DNA from 2 places in the Sporomusa termitida genome. Region 2 is predicted to be linked to the other one. Evidence: riboswitches for the same ligand, from Rfam matches in the RefSeq annotation. Region 2 holds a riboswitch; the other holds the start of a gene.
The links. Region 2 has a riboswitch for cyclic di-AMP ahead of SPTER_RS25655 (3D domain-containing protein). Riboswitches for the same ligand answer to the same signal wherever they lie in the genome.

Region 1 (4,942 bases), 1.9 Mb from region 2:
AACCGTTATTGCCGACAATCGGCACGGTAATGCCGACCTCCCTGGCCTTTTTCAAGATGAGTGCCGCTTCCTGATATAAGCCGGCAATCATAATCGCATCTGGTTTAAGGGTGGCAATCTTGGTTAGCTGAGCAGAAAAATCAGTGTCTTTATCAGCAAAGGTTTCAACAGCAACGGTTTCCAGGCCATTGTCTTTTATCGCCTGCTCAAAGGTTTTAAAGCCGGATACGGCCCAGTCATTGTTGTTTGAATACATGACGGCCACTTTTTTTAAGCCGAGTTTTTCCTGGGCCTTTTTTACCGCATGGGGAATGGCCAGGGACTCCGGTAAGGCATTGCGGAAGACATAGTCGCCGATATCTGTTATCCCCTCAGCGGTGGTCGAAGTACCCATAATCGATACCCCGGCCTGAGTGGCAATCGGACCCACGGCAAACATTTCCCCACTCAGGGTCGGACCGATAATGCCGATTACATTGTCTTTATGAATGAGTTTATTGGTGGCATTAATGGCTTCATTTTTATCCCCTTTAGAGTCTTCAAAAATGAGCTCGATTTTGACTTTGCCCTGGGTGTTGATTTCGTCCCGGGCCAGCTCCAGGCCCTGTTTAATCGCTTCGCCATAAGCAGCGCCGCCACCGGTAAGATACGATACTACCCCGATTTTGGCCGGGGCGCCTGCTTCCGGGCTGGCCGGGGCTGCCGGCTGGCTGCCGCCGCAGCCGGTGACTGAAGCGGCAAATACCAGGGCCAGGGTAGCTGAGGACCACTTTTTGATACTACTGCGCACATTAAACATATAAATTCTCCACCTTTTCTTTTTTTTAATGCTGCCGCTAACGGTATGACAACAACTAAATGCCTTAACCCTCCCTAAGAAAAGTAAAAACCCCTACTGACAGATCGCTCTGCCAGTAGGGGCGAATTCGCGGTACCACCCTACATTGTACTCTTATGCCCGTTGGTATGACGGGACATTCCCTTAACGCCGGGCCGCGCTTCAATCTGATGTATACTTCATAATGTATACATGTCAACTGAAGAGTTCATGGGCGAGGTAACGGCAACAGTCACACACCGGCTTACACCAACCGCCGGCTCTCTGGAGCGTTTCTCCTGTTGCTTTCATCCCAATCATCACTTGTGGTGATTTAATTAGTCAATTTTCTCTTGCAAAGGCCAGCTTGTTTACAGTTTGATTCGTTTACCGGCATTATGCAGCGGGGGTTGTTTACTTATTATTCATTATCACAGGACAACGGTTTTTTGTCAATAGGGTATAACAAAACATTTTAACGCTCGATACAGATGTAATTTTGATTCTGGCAGAATAGGCAGGTCAGCTGTTAAATTCATGCTGATGCGGCAGGATTTCTGCTGCCGGAATTGGAATATTGATAGTATTTGTGTAAGTAAATCAGAGAATTACTCTGTTCTGTCGTTAAAAAGCAGCTTTTAGTGTGTGGCAGGGAGAGGTATGTCCCTGCGGCTGAGAATAAATATTAACAATGACAGCAGGGGGTAAGAGCGGGCGACAGCAGGTAATGACTTTTCTGAAATTAGGCGATAATGGCCGGGAAAGATGCTTTTTTTATCCGGAATATGGTAGAATAATAAAGTAAATAACACTCCACCATAAGGCGTGACGTGTGCTGTTTTGCCAACACATACGGTTGCCCGGCTTTTTAACGCGTTGTATAAGTGAGATCTAATGTAAAAATATTAAATAAAGGCGGTTAGACTAATGAAAAAACCATTATTTACCGGCTCCGGCGTAGCTATTGTAACTCCCTTTACACACAATGGCATTGACTATCAGGCGTTCACAGAGCTGATTGAGTTTCAGATTAAAGGCGGGTCAGATGCCATTATCATCTGCGGCACTACCGGCGAAGCCTCCACAATGCCGGATGACGAGCATATTGCCGCGATTAAATTTGCGGTAAACGCAATTAACAAACGGGTACCGGTTATTGCCGGTACCGGCAGCAATGATACCCGGCATGCCATCGAATTATCGAAAGCAGCGGAAGCAGTTGGGGCTGACGGGTTATTATCGGTTACGCCATATTATAATAAAGCTACACAAAAGGGCTTGTACGGGCATTTTAAGCTTATTGCCGACAGTGTCAGCATACCGTTAATCCTGTACAATGTACCCGGTAGAACCAATTTAAATCTGAATCCGGAGACGATAAAAGCATTGGCAGCAATAGACAATATTATTGCCGTTAAAGAGTGTAACCTGGGTCAGGTCGGCGATGTGGTAAATCTGTGCGGTGAGGATTTTACCGTATATTCCGGTGATGATAACATGGTCTTGCCGGTATTGTCACTCGGTGGTAAGGGGGTTATCTCGGTTATGGCCAACATCATCCCCCGGGATACTCACGATATGGTGATGAAATTCATCCAGGGAGATGTTGCCGGTGCCATCAAACTGCAACTGCAGACCCTTAATCTTATCAAAGCATTATTTAGCGAGGTAAACCCGATTCCGATTAAAGCCGCTGTTAACCTGCTGGGGTATAAGGCCGGTCAATGCCGGATGCCGTTAACCGAAATCAGTGAGGACAATCTTGAGCTTCTCCGGTCTGAAATGAAGGCTTACGGGCTGATTTAACCATGTTTACGTGCTAAGACTCCTGCCGTCAGGCCGCACGCAGGAGTTTTACCGTTTTGCTGACATGGGGACGGTGGTTTTGTCTTGTAAATAGTCGTTATAAATGATATGATTTAAGAACGGCGTAAGTTGATAGGTTAGGCAGCAATGATAGGTGCCACTATCACTTAAAGTTGTAAATAAAAGGGAAATAAGGTATTATTAAACATAAGGAGTCTCTGTTTGGGCTAACGGCAATCGCCGAGTTTCATTTAATGGAAGCGGGGGAACCATTTTTGGGGTGAATCCTGGGTAAGCCAGGTAGGGCGAATTTCTTTCTGCCCGAATCCGTCAGCTAACCTCGTAGGCGTTGAAAGAGAAGGATGTATTTGTCCTGCCGTTCTTCAAAGGCAATTAAATGTCTTTGAGGATCCTTCTCAAAAGCTGGTTTTGAAAGTTTTCTATCACATGCAGGATGGCGGTAGAAAAAAAACAAACTACAGTTTTAAGGAGGAATATAATGGGGAAAATCAGGATTGGTATTTTCGGTTTTGGGAAAACAGGTAAAGTTGTTGCTAATGAATTTTTGCAGGACAGCTTATTTACTCTGGTTTGGGTAGTTCGCAAAGGTGATACTGATCATCAAAAATATGCCAGCCGTTTGTTGGGGCATGAGTTTGATGCAGGGGAAATATTCTCTGCTGATGACATTGATGATAGTTTTTTTAGAGAGAGGCCGGTAGATGCTTTGGTAGATTTTTCGGACTCGACGGGTGTATATTTGTACGCAAAAGCAGCGCAGGCGGGAATACCCATTATTTCCGCCATTTCCCAATATGAACAGGAAGAACTGGAAATACTGAAATCCTATGCAGAGTTTGCGCCTGTACTTTATTCTCCTAATATTACGTTAGGGATTAACGTATTGATGGTTGCGGCGCAGATTTTGCAAAAAATAGCGCCCCATGCCGACATTGAGATCGTTGAGGAGCATTTTAAAGGGAAAAAAGAGGTATCGGGAACCGCGAAAAGAATTGCCAATGTGCTTAGCCTTAATGTGGAGGAGCATTTGAATTCTATCCGCGTCGGCGGCATTGTTGGCCGCCATGAAATCATCTTTGGCATGCCGAACCAGACGATCCGGCTGTCCCATGAAAGCATCAGCAGGGCCGCTTTTGGCCAGGGTGCTATTTTTGCAGTAAATTTTCTGATCGGCAAGTCGCCGGGAATGTATACGATGGAAACGATCATTGCCGAGATGTTCAGGCAGAATATCCCTGTATATTAGCTTGACCGTAATGTTTCTGGGCTGAAGACTGACAGGCAATGTTTTGGTATTCACTGACAGAGTGCAGCGAGTAAGCAGCTTTCCCTAATTAGGGCAAGCTGCTTTGGTTTGTACCCTGTTAAACTGTGGTGGCCCCTCCTCTAAGCAGGACTCCGGCAGCAGGTCTAGATTAATCTCTTATTTTTACTGCGCGTTTTTTACCCAGACTTCGCAGCCCTGGAACGGATTTGCCGTCCCCAGATATAGTTTTTGGTCAGAGGCAGCAAATAAGTTGCTTACACCATAATTATAGGGATTACCCAAACCATTTAGAGAAACCGGCAGCCAGAGAATGCCGTCATTTGATTCCCAGAGATCACAGCCAAGTGATCTGTAGCCGATAATATAGAGCGCTTTAATCAGATAAGCGGAAAAGATTAATCTAAGAAATTGTGTAATTGAGTCCGCCGTATTAGCCGGCAGCAATGATTCCACGACATCAGGGATCACAGAGATAATCTGCGGTATCAGATTATTCCAGCTCCAGGTGCCAAGATAAAGTTTGTCGTCGAAAGCCTGGATCTGCCAGCAGTAGCCATTGGTTAGATCGCCGAAGCCGGAAGGATAGCCGCTTAACGGCAGACCGCGCGTGCCGGTTACTGGTTCTGTGGGGCTGACCGGGATGCCCCCTACTATTAATTCCCAGCTGTCATCGGGCGCAACCCGGATGACATCAAAGCCCTTCGGCGCTACCAGCGGAGCGTCAGGGCTGATGCTTAGAATCGCTGCTTCAATGGCCGTACCAATGTAGATATGGCCGTTAAACACCGCCAATGAAGAGGGGTGTTCATTGCGGGCGTCGCCGGCGCCCTTATCGACAACCAGCTTCCAGTCATTTACCTGCGGCAGGGTGTTGTTGGTCCGCCAGAGTTCAAAGCCTGTCGGCAGGGCTGTAGCCACATAGAGTTGCTCATTGCAGCTTAGCAGCAGATCAATATTACCCTGGGGATTGCTGTCAGCATTGCCGGCGAGATTTACTTTTTCCCAGCCAAGTTCCGGGTCAGTCGTTGTGA
Region 2 (4,942 bases):
CTCTGCCGGCTTATTGCTGTACTTTAGGTAAGGATGTCGTCGCCTTACAGATTGCCGATCTGCGCGGCCCGTGCCAGTAATAAGAGGCCCCTATCATTCAGGATCATTAAAGCAAATCTTAATGAAATGAATCAGTTAGCGTCCTCCGCCTTGCATTGCGAAAAAATCTGCGTTGTCTAAAACTAACATCTAACTTTGCCAAGAAACCAGCGTCTTGGCCATGTTATATTTTAGTTTTCGGGCGAGACAACATGGTAAAGGGCAAGGAAGCAGCGACGACACTCCCTGATATTCCTTATATTCCTTACTTCCAGTATAATAAAAATCCTTAAAAATGCAAGTCGCGCCAAGAAATCCTGAAACCTAAGGCAAGACCATCGCTGCCATGTCTTCTTTAGATAATAAAAAAACTTACAGGTGAAAACCTGTAAGCCTGTTTTTTTATGGTGGGACTAACTGGACTCGAACCAGTGACCCCTACGATGTCAACGTAGTACTCTAACCAACTGAGCTATAATCCCTTAACACACGTTAAATTATATTAGGATTAACTCAAAAAGTCAAGCAGTAATTTGTCAGGCCCCAGCCAGGCTAAACGCCATTTGGACCTTGCTGCCAGGCGCGGCAAGCGGTGGCGATTGGCTGTTTAGTACAGAATGTTATTGGCAATAACCAGACGCTGAATTTGATTAGTGCCTTCATAGATCTGCATAATCTTAGCATCGCGCATGTATTTTTCCGCCGGGTATTCTTTAGAATACCCATAACCCCCCAGCACCTGCACCGCATCTGTAGTAACCTTCATGGCGGTGTCGGCGGCAAAACACTTGGCAATGGCCGATTCTTTCGTGTAAGATACACCCTGATCTTTCAGCCAGCAAGCTTTGTAAACCAGCAGGCGGGCGGCCTCAATCTGCATGGCCATATCGGCCAGCATGGCCTGCACCAGCTGGAAGGAAGCAATCGGCTTGTCAAACTGCACCCGTTCTTTCGAATATTTGACCGCCAGTTCAAAGGCCGCCTGGGCTAAGCCGACCGACACGGCGCCGACAAACGGCCGGGCCGCATCCAGTGTTTTCATGGCGATTTTAAAGCCTTCCCCTTCGCGGCCAATCCTGTTGGCGGCGGGGATGCAAACATTCTCTAACACCAATTCACAGGTATTGGAGGCCCGGATTCCCATTTTTTCTTCTTCTTTACCCACCGAGAAACCAGGTGTGTCCCGTTCGACGATAAAGGCCGTCAGGCCGCGGATGCCGGCAGTTTTGCGGGTGTTGGCAAAGATAATATAGATATCGGCAATACCGCCGTTGGTGATAAAGCACTTCGTGCCGTTGATAATATAATTATCCCCGTCTTTGACAGCGGTAGTGGCAACGGCCCCGGCGTCCGACCCGGCACCAGGCTCGGTTAAGGCAAAGGCCGCCAGTTTACCGTTATTTATCACATCAAACATTTTTCTTTTTTGGGCATCAGTGCCCAATAAAACCACCGGATAGGAAGCCAGGGCGTTGGCAGCCGTTGTTGTGGCCACACCGGCGCAGCCTTTGCCTAATTCTTCATATATAAGAGCAATTGAAAGCGCATCAAGACCAGGTCCGTCATACTCTTCGGGAACGGTTAAATTAAGTAAGCCCGCTTCATCAAGTTTTTTCCACAGATCAGGGGGAACTACACCTTCTTTATCCATTTCCAGAGCGTGAGGCGTAATTTCTTTAGCAACAAAATCTTTTACCATTTTCTGTAGATCCAATTGATCGGGAGTAAAGTTAAAATCCATGCTTTGCCTCCTTATGGTTAGCATAAAACCAAAAAATACTAATGATAAGTATACCGCAAATTTTTTTTTTTGTTAACACCTAATTGGGAAAAATATAAAAAAAAGCGCTATTTTAACAATAATTTAGCGCCAACTGCCAGTAATACCAGTCCCAACAGCTGTTGGGGGCTGCATGCAGAGCGTTCCAGGCCAAACCCGCCAAAATGGTCGATAATAATCGCGGTCAGCACCTGACCGACAATGATGGCGGTAGTGGCGTTAGCCACCCCCACACTGGGGATGCTGGCAGCGACCAGATAGATGATGCCTACGCCGATAATACCTCCCAGCCAGGAATACCAGGGAGCAGCCTGCCAGGCATACAGATTGCCTTTCCCCAGGTTAAATACAAACAATAAAATCATGACCAGAATGGCTCCGGTCAATTGCACGACAAACGTAGCCTCTAAGAGGCCGACCGCTTTGCTCAGCAGGGCATTCAGCGATCCCTGGACCGCCATCAGCACGCCTGAGATTAACGCCAATACCAATGGCAGCATTTCACCTGAAAACAGATTCAATCCGAACACACTCCCATCGCAATATCAAGCCTGGGCAATAAACACAGCCGGCAGCAAGTACCGGATGAATGTAGTATAATACCAGGGGCTCTTTAATATTCCGGGAGAAACCGGTAATCGGCGGCAAATGGAAAAGCAGGCGGCAGGCCTGCTTGTTAGTCCAGTATATAGACGGTTACTTTGCGAACGCCAAAGTTCAAAGCCTCACGGCGATTTTCAAAAGCCAGGTCAATCCGCTGCCCCTTAATAGCCCCGCCAATATCATCGGCGATGGCGTAGCCGTACCCTTTGATGTACAACCGGGTTCCCAGCGGAATTACCGTCGGATCAACAGCGGCCATGCCCCGGCGCAGCAGATTGCCGCGATAGGTATAACTGCCATTGCCGGGATCATGGGCCGTATAGGCCGATGCTTTCATAAGCAGCGACCGGCTATAGCGGCTGGGCTCACCCGTTGCCCGCTCAAGATAGGTAAAGGTTTCCCTGTCAACAGTGCCGGTGATTTCCAGACTGGTGCTGCGCTGAAATGCTCTTACGGCGTTGGCGGTAATGGGACCGTAAACACCGTCAATATTGCCGGCATAAAAGCCGCCGTCTGCCAGCAGCTTCTGGACAACGCGGACTTTATCGCCGCGCATGCCCATAGTCAGCGGCGGCGGTTCGGGCGGCCCAGCTGCTTCTTCAGCTTCTGTCGCCGCCGGTGAGGATACGATAACCTGCTGTGTCTCAGCTGCCGGTGGTGACACCGCCGTTCCTGGCAAAGGATTGCTGATGCTAAGCAGTAAGGCAAGGCAAAGAATTATGGCAAAAAGGGCTTTATTCAATGTATCACCTCTCTTACGATAAGTCTTCGAGGTTAGTAGTACCACAAACAACCTCGCAATGTTAGCCTCCGGGGTTAGCTGTCGGGATAGGGAAAAGAGAGAATTAGAATACGCCCTTCCGTTCTCAACGGATTATCCCCTGTGTCTACTGTCTTGGTTCCCCCGTACCTGTAAAGATTCGGCATTATATCTATAGTATACCGGATTGGACTATTGGTCAAATTTAGTAAAACCCTGTAATTTTTCCTTATCCTCTTTTTTCGTTAATTAGGTAAGCCTGCATTGGCAATTCTCAGTTATTCTGCTCCCCCGGCAACAGGTGGGGAAACGGTGCAAAAAAAAGAACCGGCCTGAGCCGGTTAGTTGATCACGTCAATTGTTCTCGGGCTGCCCTGCATAATGCTGCTAATGGCATTACTGTTTTTTACCGCATCCGGCATTAACATATTGCTGTTATTCAGCAGGGAAGAGAGTACAGCCATTTCTGTTTGATAACCGGACAGCCGGGTAGTTACCTCTTGCTGGACTCTGCTGCGGGCAGCTGTTTCTACCGCCTTAACCAGATTTTCTTTGATTACGGCCTGATCCTGCATGAGCAGCTGGGTGGCCATAGTGGTAATATCGTTAACTGCAGCGGTATTGCCTGAACGTTCAAGGGCACTCTTGGCAAGGGTACCTAACAAGGCTTCTCTGTCCGCAAGATTATCTGTCATCTGAAGAATTTGCTGTAATTGAGCAGCGGCACCAGTGCCAGCCGCTTCAGCCAGTTGATCCTCTAAGAAAGCAGCCTCAGCCTTGGGTAAAGCAAATGAAAGCGGCATTACAAAAACCATCAACAAAACCGCGGTTACTATTTTCTTCAAGGTTAGCACTCCTTTCATCTGATGTGGTTCAAATGATATTTTACCATAAGGTTTACATAAAAAATAGTGGTAAGTTTAAGAAAAAGCCTGCTCGCAGGGCAAACAGGCGGTTTGGGCCCTTATTTTGCTAATTGCTGCAGCATGGCTGTCAATACGTCGACGCCGGCGCCAATCGCGGCTTGTGCCGCCCGGCGGCTGCCGTTGCCGGCCGTTTCGCCGCCGGGGATTAATATCAGCCCGGCCGGGGCCAGATGGGCCATATTCACCACATCATAGCCAATGCGGTCGTCCAGGCGCAGACTGGAAAGTTTTAGTCCCTGGCAGACACTTTCCAGTGTACTGACGATGGTTTGATCAAGCATAAACGGTTTTTCAGATGAGATTACCTCAATGGCTACCGGTGTGTCATGATCGTCAGCAATCATACTGACTTCATCTTTTATAGCCTGCAGAATAGCAATGATACTTTCATGTTTTGTGCCATTTATCTCGACCCACATTTCGACCACGGCGGGAATTAACGCCGGGGTTCCCGGATATGTTTTCAGCGTTGTCACGGTGGCGACTGTCCCCTGGTAATCATGCTCGGCCGCGATATTCCTCACGGCCAGCACAATCATAGCGGCGCTCACCAGTGCGTCCTGGCGCTCGGCCAGCAGTATGCCGCCGGCAGGACCGGCCAGGCCGTTTACTGTCATTTTCAGCCTGGTGGGGGCCGCAATGTTTTCTACAATGCCAATATTCACCCTACCCTGTTCCAAAATCCGGCCTTGCTCGGTATGCAGGGCCAGAAAAGCCTTAATACTGTTCTTCGGCCGGGCAGCAGAGCGGATCTGTGCAAAATCCGGTGCGAGAGCAGCTGCTTCCGCAGGGTCTGCCTGCTCTTTACTTCTTTTCCAGGCCTGCTCACTGACT

Region 1: linked by a shared signal. The riboswitch ahead of SPTER_RS19810 (4-hydroxy-tetrahydrodipicolinate reductase) and the one ahead of SPTER_RS25655 (3D domain-containing protein) in region 2 are both predicted to bind cyclic di-AMP.

The regions. Positions count from the first base shown of each region.
Region 1 covers NZ_CP036259.1:4,250,005-4,254,946, reverse strand. The annotation lists gene SPTER_RS19820 (ABC transporter substrate-binding protein) at 1-799, opposite strand, end outside; gene dapA (4-hydroxy-tetrahydrodipicolinate synthase) at 1,745-2,623, shown strand; cyclic di-AMP (ydaO/yuaA leader) riboswitch at 2,852-2,986, shown strand; gene SPTER_RS19810 (4-hydroxy-tetrahydrodipicolinate reductase) at 3,123-3,890, shown strand; gene SPTER_RS19805 (hypothetical protein) at 4,074-4,942, opposite strand, start outside.
Region 2 covers NZ_CP036259.1:2,361,069-2,366,010, forward strand. The annotation lists tRNA gene SPTER_RS10990 (tRNA-Val) at 445-521, opposite strand; gene SPTER_RS10995 (acyl-CoA dehydrogenase family protein) at 647-1,780, opposite strand; gene SPTER_RS11000 (DMT family transporter) at 1,888-2,340, opposite strand; gene SPTER_RS25655 (3D domain-containing protein) at 2,496-3,164, opposite strand; cyclic di-AMP (ydaO/yuaA leader) riboswitch at 3,212-3,358, opposite strand; gene SPTER_RS11010 (hypothetical protein) at 3,524-4,027, opposite strand; gene SPTER_RS11015 (hydantoinase/carbamoylase family amidase) at 4,147-4,942, opposite strand, start outside.